DNA from 3 places in the Streptomyces sp. NPDC021096 genome. Region 3 is predicted to be linked to each of the others. Evidence: riboswitches for the same ligand, from Rfam matches in the RefSeq annotation. Region 3 holds a riboswitch; each other region holds the start of a gene.
The links. Region 3 has a riboswitch for cobalamin ahead of AB0G59_RS26320 (cobalamin biosynthesis protein). Riboswitches for the same ligand answer to the same signal wherever they lie in the genome.

Region 1 (4,149 bases), on a different contig from region 3:
GAGATGCCGTCCGCGCCGCCCTCGCCCGTGCGGGCCATGACGACGTAGACGTCGGCCGCGCCCGCCCCGGAGATGAACTGCTTGACGCCGGTGAGGACGTAGCCGTCGCCGTCCCGTCGCGCGCGGGTGCGCAGGGCGGCGGCGTCCGAGCCGGTGCCCGGCTCCGTCAGGCAGTAGCTGCCCAGCGCCTGCATGCCGCACAGCCCGGGCAGCCAGCGGCCGCGCTGGGCCGTGTCGCCGTACCGGTCGATCATCCAGGCGACCATGTTGTGGATGGAGAGGTAGCCCGCGATGGAGGGGCAGCCGGTGGCCAGTGCCTCGAAGACCAGGACGCCGTCGCCGCGGGTGAGGCCGGAGCCGGCGTGCTCCTCGCGGACGTAGACGCCGCCGAGGCCGAGCTCCGCGGCCTTGCGCAGGACGTCGAGCGGGAAGTGCTTGTCGCGGTCCCAGTCGACGGCGTGCGGGGCCAGGTGCTCCTGGGCGAAGTCCAGGGTGACCTCGGCCAGGGCGAGCTGGTCCGTGGTGAGAGTGGTCGTCACCGCGATCACCCCATTGTCGGGATGGTGAAGCTCGCGCCCTCCTTGACCCCGGAGGGCCAGCGCGAGGTGACGGTCTTGGTGCGGGTGTAGAAGCGGACGGCGTCCGGGCCGTGCTGGTTGAGGTCGCCGAATCCGGACCGCTTCCAGCCGCCGAAGGTGTGGTAGGCGACGGGCACCGGAATGGGCACGTTGACGCCGACCATTCCCGTGGTCACCCGTCGGGTGAAGTCCCGGGCGGTGTCCCCGTCCCGGGTGAAGATCGCCACCCCGTTCCCGTACGGGTGCTCGCTCGGCAGCCGCAGGGCCGCCTCGTAGTCGGCGGCGCGGGCCACGCAGAGCACCGGGCCGAAGATCTCCTCGCGGTAGATCCGCATGGCGGGGGTGACACGGTCGAAGAGGGTGGCGCCGGCGAAGAAGCCGCCCTCGTGGCCGGGCAGGACGAAGCCCCGGCCGTCGACGACGAGTTCGGCGCCCTCGGTGGCGCCGATGTCGACGTAGCGGCGTACGCGGTCCAGGGCGTCACGGCTCACCAGCGGGCCGAAGTCGGCCTCCGGGTCGTCCGAACGTCCGATCCGCAGGTCCCCGATGCGCTCCTTGAGGCGTGCGACCAGCGCGTCGGCCGTCTCCTCCCCGACGGGCACGGCCACCGAGATGGCCATGCAGCGCTCGCCCGCCGAGCCGTACCCGGCGCCGACCAGCGCGTCGACGGCCTGGTCGAGGTCGGCGTCCGGCATCACGATCATGTGGTTCTTGGCGCCGCCGAAGCACTGGGCGCGCTTGCCGTGCGCGGCGGCCGTGGCGTAGACGTGCGCGGCGACGGAGGTGGAGCCGACGAAGCCGACGGCCTGCACCCGGGGGTCCGTCAGCAGGGTCTCGGCGGACTCCTTGCCACCGTTGACCACGTTCAGGATCCCCGGCGGAAGGCCGGCCTCGAGGAAGAGCTCCGCGAGGCGCAGCGGTACGGACGGGGCCCGCTCGGACGGCTTGAGGACGAAGGCGTTCCCGCAGGCGATGGCCGGTGCGGCCTTCCACAGGGGGATCATCGCGGGGAAGTTGAAGGGGGTGATGCCGGCCGTGACGCCCAGTGGGGAGCGCAGCGAGTGGACGTCGATGCCGGTGCCGGCGTTGTCGGTGAACTCGCCCTTGAGCAGGTGCGGGATGCCGGCGGCGAACTCGACCACCTCCAGGCCGCGCTGGAGGTCGCCGTGGGCGTCGGCGACGGTCTTGCCGTGCTCGCGGGACAGCAGGCGGGCCAGCGAGTCCCGTTCGCCCTCGACGAGTTGGAGGAACCGCAGCAGGACGCGGGCGCGGCGCTGCGGATTCCACTCGCCCCACTCCGGTTGCGCGGCGGCGGCGTCCGCGATCGCGGCCGCGGTGTCCTCGCGCCCGGCCAGGGGCACCCGGGCCTGTACGGCGCCGGTGTTGGGGTCGTACACGTCGGTGAAGAGCCCCGACGTTCCGGGGGTGTGCTTGCCGCCGATGAAATGTGTCAGTTCACGGACCATGGAAGCCTGCTCTCGTCAGGTCAGGTGAGATCCGGGGATGGGCATGGGGCTTCGTGGCTCTGCGAAGAGCTACGCGTGCGCGGACATCAGTGCGCGCTCCGCCGGATCACCAGGGTCGTGAGTACGGACCGGTGCCATGCGTGTCTGCTCCATCCTCGTGGACAACACGGAACACCCCGCGGCCGGTATCCTGACTCCCGGATCACCGCGCGCCGCCAGCCTTCCCGACGAATGGCACATCTCGTCAGTGGCGTGCTGTCGACGGCACACTCCCCGGTCACAGTGGCGGGACCGTGCCGGAATCACACCGGCTTCCCTGACACCGCGGGCCTTGGTCACGAACATATAGTTGGACGTCCTAGTAAGTCCACCCCCGGCGTGATCACTTGTCCGCCACCGGGTACGGCACGAACGTGCTGCTGTTCTCGTCGATCGCCAGCGGCCGGCCCAGCGGCGGCACCGCGCGCTGCGGGCAGTCCAGGCGTTCGCAGATCCGGCAGCCCATGCCGATGGGGGTGGCCGCGGAGGTGTTGCCGAGGTCGAGCCCGTCGGAGTAGACGAGCCGGGAGGCGTGGCGCACTTCGCAGCCGAGGCCGATGGCGAACGTCTTGCCCGGCTCGCCCCAGCCCCCGCGGTGCCGGGTGACGGCGCGGGCGGTCCACAGGTAGCGCTGTCCGTCCGGCATGGCGGCGATCTGGACGTGGATCCGGCCCGGGGCGGCGAACGCCTCGTACACGTTCCACAAGGGGCAGGTGCCGCCCGCGCGGGAGAAGTGGAAGCCGGTGGCGGACTGGCGCTTGGACATGTTGCCGGCGCGGTCCACGCGGACGAAGGAGAACGGCACACCGCGCAGCCGCGGCCGCTGGAGGGTGCTGAGGCGGTGGCAGACGGTCTCGTAGCCGAGGCCGAAGCGGTCGGTGAGCCGTTCGATGTCGTAGCGGACCTCCTCCGCGGCGGCGTGGAAGGCGCGGTACGGCAGGATCAGCGCGGCGGCGAAGTAGTTGGCGATGCCGATCCTGGCGAGCGACCAACTGGCGGAGCCCTCCGCGTAGTCCTCCGACGCCAGCGCGGACAGCCGGTCGCCGAACTCCAGCAGCGCGAGCTGGGTGGCCATGCGGAAGGCCTGCTGTCCGGGGCGCAGCCGGTTGGACAGGTGCAGGACGCGGGTGGCCGGGTCGTAGTGGTGCAGCCGGTCGCAGTCCGCCGCCAGCCGCACTCCATGCCGTTCGGTCAGGCGCGCGGAGAGCGTTCGCACCACCTCGCCGGGCCGCACGCCCAGGGCGTGGGCCAGGTCCTCGGCCGCGAGGTCGGCCTCGTGGAGGTAGTTCTGCCGCCGGTAGAAGAACTCCCGTATCTCCTCGTGCGGGGAGCGCGGCAGGGCCACGTCCTCGTGGCCGCGGGCCTCCGCGGCTTCGGCCAGCCGCTCGGCCAGGGCGTGGCCGCGGCGGCCGAGGTCGAGCAGGACCGAGGCCACGGCCGGCATGCGCGAGGCCAGTTCCGCGAGGTCGGAGGGGGAGACCCGGGCGGCGTCGACCTCGGTGGCGAGCACCTCGCGCAGGTCGGCCACGAGTCTGCTGGTGTCGCGCTCCGAGAAGAACCCCGGGTCGACGCCGAAGGCCTCGGTCAGCCGCAGCAGCACCGGCACGGTCAGCGGCCGGGAATCGTGCTCCATCTGATTGAGGTAGCTGGGGGAGATCGCCAGGACGCGCGCCAGCTCCGCCTGACTGAGCCGCCGCTCCTCGCGCAACCGCCGCAGCCGCGCCCCCGCGTATGTCTTGCCCACCGCTCTCCCCCTGCTCCGTGCCCGACGTCCGTGATCGGACGGGTGTGTTGGCAAGATTCGCAGAACCGGGCCGGAAGATGCGCAGAACTTGGCAATCTTCCACGGTTGATGGCACTGAGTGCCACTGTCAGAGTCGTAGCGCGGCCCACCGCCCCTCCGGGCGCACTGTTCACCGCTTCACACGCCCGGAAGGGCGGCGGCGCCGCATCGGTGGCACGTCACTCAGTGACAACCCCACGCACCCTTCACAAGAACCGTGTGATCTCAGCGAACCCGGGAGACGGTCATGGCGCAGGCACAGACGGCGGCGGAAGCACTGAAG
Region 2 (4,149 bases), on a different contig from region 3:
CAGCACGCCGCGGGCGGTGCGGGTCGCGGACCAGGCCGCGTGCGGGCCGTGCCGCTCGGCGAGGTCGGCGGAGGCCTCGTACGCCGCGAGCATGATCCGCTCGGAGATGCGGGTGGACAGCTCCTTCGCCTCGGGGGAGTCGAAGGGCAGGCGCAGGCGGAAGAAGACGTCCTGCAGGCCCATCAGGCCCAGGCCCACCGGGCGCCAGCGGTTGTTGGAGTTGCCGGCCTGCTCGGTCGGGTAGAAGTTGATGTCCACGACGCGGTCGAGGAACGTCACGGCCGTACGGACCGTACGGTCGAGCTTCTCCCAGTCCATCTCGCCGTCGGCACCCAGGTGCTGCGCGAGGTTGACCGAGCCGAGGTTGCAGACCGCGGTCTCGCTGTCGTCGGTGACCTCGAGGATCTCGGTGCAGAGGTTCGAGGAGTGGACGACCTTGCCCTTTTCGGCCGTCTGGTTGGCCGTGCGGTTGGCGGCGTCCTTGAACGTCATCCAGCCGTTGCCGGTCTGCGCGAGGGTACGCATCATGCGGGCGTACAGCACGCGGGCCGGGATCTGCTTGACGGCCTTGCCCTCGGCCTCGTACCGGCGGTACGCGGCGTCGAACTCGTCGCCGTAGAGGTCGACCAGGTCGGGCGTGTCGGCGGGGGAGAACAGCGACCAGTCGGCGTCGGCCTCGACGCGGCGCATGAACTCGTCCGGGATCCAGTGCGCGATGTTGAGGTTGTGGGTGCGGCGGGCCTCCTCACCGGTGTTGTCGCGGAGCTCCAGGAACTCCTCGATGTCCGCGTGCCAGGTCTCCAGGTAGACGCAGGCGGCGCCCTTGCGCCGGCCGCCCTGGTTGACCGCCGCGACGGAGGCGTCGAGGGTGCGCAGGAACGGCACGATGCCGTTGGAGTGACCGTTGGTGCCGCGGATCAGCGAGCCGCGCGAGCGGATGCGGGAGTAGGACAGGCCGATGCCGCCCGCGTGCTTCGACAGGCGCGCCACCTGGTGGTAGCGGTCGTAGATCGAGTCCAGCTCGTCCAGCGGCGAGTCCAGCAGGTAGCAGGACGACATCTGCGGGTGGCGGGTGCCGGAGTTGAAGAGCGTGGGGGAGGACGGCAGGTACGACAGCGTGCTGGTCAGCCGGTACAGCTCCGCGACGTCGTCCAGGGCCCGCTCCGAGTGGTCCTCGGCCAGACCGCAGGCCACGCGGAGCAGGAAGTGCTGCGGGGTCTCGATCACGTCGCGGTGGATCGGGTGGCGCAGCAGGTAGCGGCTGTGCAGGGTGCGCAGGCCGAAGTAGCCGAAGCGGTCGTCGGCGCCGTCGGTCAGCGCCGTCTCCACCAGAGCGTCCAGGCGCTCGGCGTGGGTGGCCACGAAGGCGGCGGTCTCGTCCGCGATCAGGCCCTCGCGGTGGCCGACGGCGACCGAGGCGGAGAAGGACGTCGCACCCTGGCCGGCCGCCTCGTCGGCGATGGCACGGGTGAGCAGCCGGGCGGCGAGCTTGGAGTACTCCGGCTCCTCGGCGATGAGACCGGCGGCGGCCTCGGTGGCGAGGGAGCGCAGCTCGGCCTCGTCCGAACCGGGGTGCCGGCCGCGCAGCGCGGCGGCGGCGACCTTGCCCGGGTCGGTGGCGGGCAGATCGGCGGTGAGATCGGTCAGGGTGCGCAGCAGCGCGGTCCCGGGGCCGCCGGTCGCTTCCGCGTTCGCTGAGACCGGATCTGCGGGCGCGATGGTCACGTGTGGCTCTCCCTCGCTCGGCTGGGGTGGGCCGGGCGGGAGGCGCGCGACGGTCGCGTACGGGCATGCCTCTTGCACCAGGGCACACCTCGTAGGCGTCCGCCGGCCCAACCCGCGGGGCCCGGACGAATTCAACGCCCATAGCCGAGCCCAGGGCAGGCTCGGTGGTGGACGCGCTGTCGGCAGGTCCTCGGACTTCGGTGCGCTGTGTATATGCGCACACATACACCGTTGCGGGACAGTTCCGGATTTCCACCGGATTCCCCTGCGACGACAGCGAGGACGAGCATACATCTAGTGCCGGGCCTCGTACGCGCCCCCACATGTTGTGTCGTCCCGTCATGAAGCGGTTGCGGAATGTGCTAACGGGTGGGCCCGGCAGGGCAAGCGAAGAGGGCCGTCACGCCCCCTGGGCGGGGGTGTGACGGCCCTCTGGAGGGTGGGTCGGGTCAGTGCCCGCCGGGGGCTCCCACGGTGGCCGGGGGGAGGTCCGTACGGACGCCCGGGTCGCCGGCGTCGGCGGTGTAGTCCGACGGCCGGGTCTCGTCCACGCCGTCGGGCGCCTTCAGCGCCCTGAGGACGAACGTCGCGACGATGACGACGATCACATTGAGGGCGAAGGCCGTGAGGCCGATGTAGCCCTTCTCGCCGATGAGCGGGATCAGGTTGGTGTTGCCGAAGTGGTCCTGGGTGGCGCTCGGCGTGTCGTACGCCCGCCAGGTGCCGTAGATCATTCCGGCCGCCCAGCCCGCGAGCAGCGCCCAGCGGTGGCACCAGCGGGTGAAGAGACCGCCGACCAGGGCCGGCACGGTCTGCAGGATCCAGATGCCGCCGAGCAGCTGGAAATTGATGGCGACCGTTTTGTCCATGGTCAGGACGAAGGCGAGGGCGCCGACCTTCACCAGCAGGGAGGCGAGCTTGGAGACCTTCGCCTCGTGTTCGGGAGAGGCGTCCGGCTTGATGAAGTCCTTGTAGATGTTGCGCGTGAACAGATTTGCCGCCGCGATCGACATGATGGCGGCCGGAACGAGCGCGCCGATGCCGATGGCCGCGAAGGCCACGCCCGTGAACCAGTCGGGGAACATGTCCTCGAAGAGCTGTGGGATCGCGAGCTGTCCGTTCTTCACCTTCACCCCGGCGGCGAGGGCCATGAAGCCGAGCATGGCCAGCAGACCCAGCATCAGGGAGTAAAGGGGAAGAATGGTGGTGTTGCGGCGGATGACATTGCGGCCCTTGCTGGAAAGCACCGCGGTCACCGAGTGCGGATAGAGGAACAGCGCCATCGCCGAGCCCAGGGCGAGCGTCGCGTACGCCCACTGTGCCTGCGGTCCGGTGATCAGTGAGCCGCGCGGCTTGCCGGTGGCCGGGTTTTCTGCCGCGAACGCCTCGCCGGCCTTCGCGAAGATGTCGTCGAAGCCGCCGAGCTTCATCGGGATGTAGATGATCGCCACGATGATCACGATGTAGATCAAGGTGTCCTTGACGAACGCGATCAGCGCGGGCGCGCGCAGCCCCGAGGAATAGGTGTAGGCCGCGAGCACACCGAAGGCGATCAGCAGCGGCAGGTCCTTCACGAACCAGTTGGTGTTCTCCCCGCCGCCGACGCCCATGACGTCCAGAACCGCCTGGATGCCGACCAATTGCAGCGCGATGTACGGCATCGTGGCGAGTATTCCGGTCAACGCCAGGGCCAGCGAGAGGCCCTTGGAGCCGAACCGGCCCCGGACGAAGTCCGAGGACGTCACATAGCCGTGCTTGTGCGCGACCGACCAGAGGCGGGGCAGGAAGGTGAACACCAGCGGGTAACAGAGAATGGTGTACGGCACCGCGAAGAAGCCCGCCGCGCCGCCCGCGTAAATGGCGGCCGGGACGGCCACGAACGTATACGCGGTATAGAGGTCACCGCCCAGCAGGAACCAGGTGACCCAGGTGCCGAAGGAGCGGCCGCCCAGTCCCCACTCGTCGAGATTGTTCGCGTTCTCCGCGCGCCGCCACTTCGAGGCCAGAAAGCCCATGACCGTGACGGCGAGGAAGAAGATGATGAAGACGGTGAGCGCGACACCGTTCACGCCGTCCTTCATCGCGGCTCACCTCCCGCACGCGTACGCGTCCGCCGCTCGTGGCGGCGCACGATGACATAGGCGATGACGGTGAGCAGCGTCGAGAGGACGACCCACAGCATCTGGTACCAGTAGAAGAAGGGGATACCGATGAAGGCCGGGGTGAGCCGGGAGTAGGAGTCGACCCAGAGCATCGCCGCGAACGGCAGGGCCAGGCATACCCCGGCGATGACCAGCGGCAGGGTGACGACCGGTTCACGGCCGCCCCCGGGTGGCTGCGCGGGTGGTTGCGACATGCGTGACTCCGTCCCCTGAGCGATCACTTGCGTAATGCGCAGGAAATCTAGGGGAGGGTGCCTCCGGA
Region 3 (4,149 bases):
GGGCATCGTCGACGAATCAGGCATCCGGCCGGAGATCATCTTCGCCGGACTGGTCGGCGCGATCGTCTGGAACCTGCTCACCTGGCTCGCGGGCCTGCCCTCCAGCTCCTCGCACGCGCTGTTCGGCGGCCTGATCGGCGCGACCATCGCCTCGGTGGGCACCGACGCCGTCCACGGTGACGCCGTCGTCATGAAGGTCCTCATCCCCGCCGTCGTCGCCCCGGTCGTGGCCGGCCTGGCGACCGTGCTGGCGACCCGGATGACCTACCGCCTGGCGCGCAACACCGACCCCGAGGCCAGCGCCAAGGGCTACCGCGCCGGCCAGATCGCCTCGGCCGCCCTGGTCTCCCTCGCCCACGGCACCAACGACGCGCAGAAGACCATGGGCGTCATCACCCTCGCGCTGATCTCCGGCGGCGCCCTCGGCGCGGACGCCGACCCGCCGATGTGGGTCATCGCCTCCGCCGGCATCGCCATCGCGCTCGGCACCTACCTCGGCGGCTGGCGCATCATCCGCACCCTCGGCAAGGGCCTGGCCGACATCCAGCCGCCGCAGGGCTTCGCCGCCCAGACCGGCGCCGCCGTCACCATCCTGGCCTCCTCCCACATCGGCTTCGCGCTCTCCACCACCCAGGTCTGCTCCGGCGCCGTCATGGGCGCGGGGCTCGGCCGCAAGGGCGGCGTGGTGCGCTGGTCCACCGCCGGCCGCATGGTCGCCGCCTGGGGCCTGACCCTCCCGGCCGCCGGCCTCGTCGGCGCCGGCGCCGCGCTCCTGGCCGACCAGGGAGACTGGGGCGTCGCCGCGGTCGCCGTCCTGGCCCTGGCCGCCTGCGGCGCCATCTGGGTGGCCTCGCGCCGCAAGCCGGTCACGCACGACAACGTCAACGACCTCAACGAGCCGCAGGGCGTCTCCGTCCCGGCCGAGCCCGTCGGCGTGGTCACCGCGGCCCTCCAGGCCGTCGCCCCGCCGCCGGCCGGCCCGGTCGCCGGCCCCACCGCCGCCCCGGCAGCCGCCCCGGCCGCCGCTCCCGCCCCCGCCCCCGCGACGGCCGGCTGACCGCCGGGCAACGGAGGAGAACCACCATGAACATCGACTGGGCAGCACTCGGCCAGGTCTTCGGCGTCAGCCTCGTGGCCACCCTCGGCCTCGTGGCCGTCTTCACCCTCGGCATCGTGGGCACGTCCCGCAAGGCCGCACCCGCCGCCACCGCCCCGGCGGCCGGCCCGAGCGCGATGGCGCGCACCGGCGCGTACGCCTGCTTCGCGCTGTGCGCGGCCGCCGTGGGATACGGCATCTACCTGATCGTCGCCTGACGCGACCGCAGCACATCCCGCGCACCAAGCGCCGGTCCGGCACCCGCCGGACCGGCGCTTCGTCGTTGCCCGCGTCGCCCGCCGCCCCACCCGTGACCGGCAGCCTCACCGCAGGTCAGGGTGAGTTGACTGCCCTTCCCGGGCCGTGGTGGACTTCCGGAGCCAAACGGCGACAGCAGAGGAAGCCGGTGCGAATCCGGCGCGGTCCCGCCACTGTCACCGGGGAGTGTCCCCCCGATTCCAGGGCCACGGTCCGCGGTCCGCGGACTGGAAGGCCGGGGGCGACGCCGATCCGGGAGCCAGGAGACTCTGGTCGCCGGTCACGTCGAGCCAGGGCGCGGACCCTGAGTGAGGACACATCGCCATGCCCGGCTGCCGTCGCCCCCTGCCCTTCGCGCCCCCTGTGCCCCCGGTGCGCCGCACCCGCCACGGTGTGACGGCGGCCTGATCCGATGCGCCCGACGCGCAGTGATCAGATAGCCGGGAACACGACCGGGAAGCATCTCGCCTTCGTCTGCGGCGCCGCGCTCGGATTCGCCTGCGACCTCGTGGTGGGCGACCCGCGCCGCGGCCACCCCGTCGCCGCGTTCGGCCGCGCCGCGCAGGCCGTCGAGGAGCGACTGTGGCGCGACCACCGCGGCTACGGCACCCTGCACGCGCTGCTGTGCGCGGGCGGCACGGCGGCCGCCGCCGGGCTGCTGGCCCGTACCGCGCGCCGCTCCCCCTCCGCCGGCGTCGCGCTGACCGCCGCCGCGACCTGGGCCGTGCTCGGCGGTACGACCCTGGGCCGCGAGGCACGGGCGGTCGGCGGAGCCCTGGAGGCCGGCGACCTCGAGGTCGCCCGGGAACGGCTGCCGCACCTGTGCGGCCGCGACCCGCAGGCGCTGGACGGGCAGCAGATCGCCCGGGCCGTCGTCGAATCCGTCGCCGAGAACACCTCCGACGCCGTCGTGGGCGCCCTCGTCTGGGGAGCCCTCGCCGGGGTGCCCGGCCTGGTGGGCTTCCGCGCGGTCAACACCCTCGACGCCATGGTCGGCCACAAGTCGCCGCGCCACCGGCGGTTCGGCTGGGCCTCCGCCCGCCTCGACGACATCGTCGGCTGGCCCGGCGCCCGCCTCACCGCCGCCCTCGCCGTCCTCGCCGGCCCCGACCCGCGCGGCGCCTGGCGCGTGGCCCGGCGCGACGCCGCCCGCCACCCCAGCCCCAACGCCGGCCCGGTCGAGGCCGCCTTCGCCGGCGCCCTCGGGGTCCGCCTGGGCGGCACCCTCGCCTACGCCGGCCGCGTCGAACACCGCCCCGTCCTGGGCGCGGAGAACCGGCCCGTGGCCGTGGCGGACATCGAACGCGCGGTGCGGCTCTCGCGCCGGGTCTCCCTGCTGGCCCTGGGCACCGCCGTGGTGGGCAGGCTCTCCCTCGCACACCTCGCCAGAAGGAGGAATCGGTGACAGCTGCCGACAGGAGCGGGCCCGCGCGCCCGCCGGGCGGGGGCCTGCTGGTGGCCGGGACCACCTCGGACGCGGGCAAGAGCGTGGTGACGGCCGGCATCTGCCGCTGGCTGGTCCGCAAGGGCGTCAAGGTCGCGCCGTTCAAGGCGCAGAACATGTCGCTCAACTCCTTCGTCACGCGCGAGGGAGCGGAGATAGGGCGCGCCCAGGCCATGCAGGCCGCGGCCGCCCGCGTCGAGCCGAGCGCGCTGATGAACCCCGTGCTGCTCAAGCCCGGCGGTGACCGCAGCAGCCAGGTCGTGCTCATGGGCAAGCCGGTGGGCGAGCTCAGCGCCCGCGGCTACCACGCGGGCCGGCAGGAGCAGTTGTTCGGCACGGTGACCGAGTGCCTCGAGGAACTGCGGCGTACGCACGACGCGGTGATCTGCGAGGGCGCCGGCAGCCCGGCGGAGATCAACCTGCGCCGCAGCGACATCGTCAACATGGGCATCGCCCGCGCGGGCCGGCTGCCGGTGGTGGTGGTCGGCGACATCGACCGCGGCGGGGTCTTCGCGTCCTTCTTCGGCACCACCGCGCTGCTCTCGCCCGAGGACCAGGAGCTGATAGCGGGCTACATCGTCAACAAGTTCCGGGGCGACGTCTCCCTGCTGGAGCCGGGCCTGGACATGCTGCACGCCCTGACGGGCCGGCGGACGTTCGGCGTACTGCCGTTCGCCCACGGCCTCGGCATCGACGAGGAGGACGGCCTGCGCGTCTCGCTGCGCGGCGCCGTCCGCGAATCGGTGGTGGCCCCGCCGCACGGCGCCGACGTGCTGCGCGTGGCGGTGTGCGCGGTACCGCTGATGTCCAACTTCACGGACGTGGACGCCCTCGCGGCCGAACCGGGCGTGGTCGTCCGCTTCGTCGACCGCCCCGAGGAGCTCGCGGACGCCGACCTGGTCGTGGTGCCGGGCACGCGCGGAACGGTCCGGGCCCTGGCGTGGCTGCGCGAACGGGGCCTGGCGGAGGCCCTGGCCCGCCGGGCCGCCGAGGGCCGCCCGGTGCTCGGCATCTGCGGCGGCTTCCAGGTGCTGGGCGAGCGGATCGACGACGAGGTGGAGTCACGGGCCGGTTCGGTCGAGGGCCTGGGCCTGCTGCCGGTGCGGGTGCGGTTCGCGGTCGAGAAGACCCTGGCCCGGCCGGTGGGCGAGGCCCTGGGCGAGCGGGTGGAGGGCTACGAGATCCACCACGGCGTCGCCGAAGTCCTGGGCGGCGACGAGCCGTTCCTGGACGGCTGCCGGGTCGGTGCCGTCTGGGGCACGCACTGGCACGGATCGCTGGAGAGCGACGGCTTCCGGCGCGCGTTCCTGCGGCGGGTGGCGAAGGCGGCCGGGCGGGCGTTCGTCCCGGC

Region 1: another riboswitch for cobalamin. It lies ahead of AB0G59_RS25855 (CoA-acylating methylmalonate-semialdehyde dehydrogenase); the one in region 3 lies ahead of AB0G59_RS26320 (cobalamin biosynthesis protein).
Region 2: another riboswitch for cobalamin. It lies ahead of AB0G59_RS01490 (ribonucleoside-diphosphate reductase subunit alpha); the one in region 3 lies ahead of AB0G59_RS26320 (cobalamin biosynthesis protein).

The regions. Positions count from the first base shown of each region.
Region 1 covers NZ_JBFADG010000029.1:5,776-9,924, forward strand. The annotation lists gene AB0G59_RS25850 (acyl-CoA dehydrogenase family protein) at 1-548, opposite strand, end outside; gene AB0G59_RS25855 (CoA-acylating methylmalonate-semialdehyde dehydrogenase) at 545-2,044, opposite strand; cobalamin riboswitch at 2,207-2,393, opposite strand; gene AB0G59_RS25860 (short-chain fatty acyl-CoA regulator family protein) at 2,427-3,827, opposite strand; gene aceA (isocitrate lyase) at 4,114-4,149, shown strand, end outside.
Region 2 covers NZ_JBFADG010000001.1:318,110-322,258, forward strand. The annotation lists gene AB0G59_RS01490 (ribonucleoside-diphosphate reductase subunit alpha) at 1-1,725, opposite strand, end outside; cobalamin riboswitch at 1,889-2,032, opposite strand; gene mctP (monocarboxylate uptake permease MctP) at 2,175-3,806, opposite strand; gene AB0G59_RS01500 (DUF3311 domain-containing protein) at 3,803-4,081, opposite strand.
Region 3 covers NZ_JBFADG010000031.1:41,977-46,125, reverse strand. The annotation lists gene AB0G59_RS26330 (inorganic phosphate transporter) at 1-1,057, shown strand, start outside; gene AB0G59_RS26325 (hypothetical protein) at 1,084-1,314, shown strand; cobalamin riboswitch at 1,492-1,624, shown strand; gene AB0G59_RS26320 (cobalamin biosynthesis protein) at 1,767-2,759, shown strand; gene AB0G59_RS26315 (cobyric acid synthase) at 2,756-4,149, shown strand, end outside.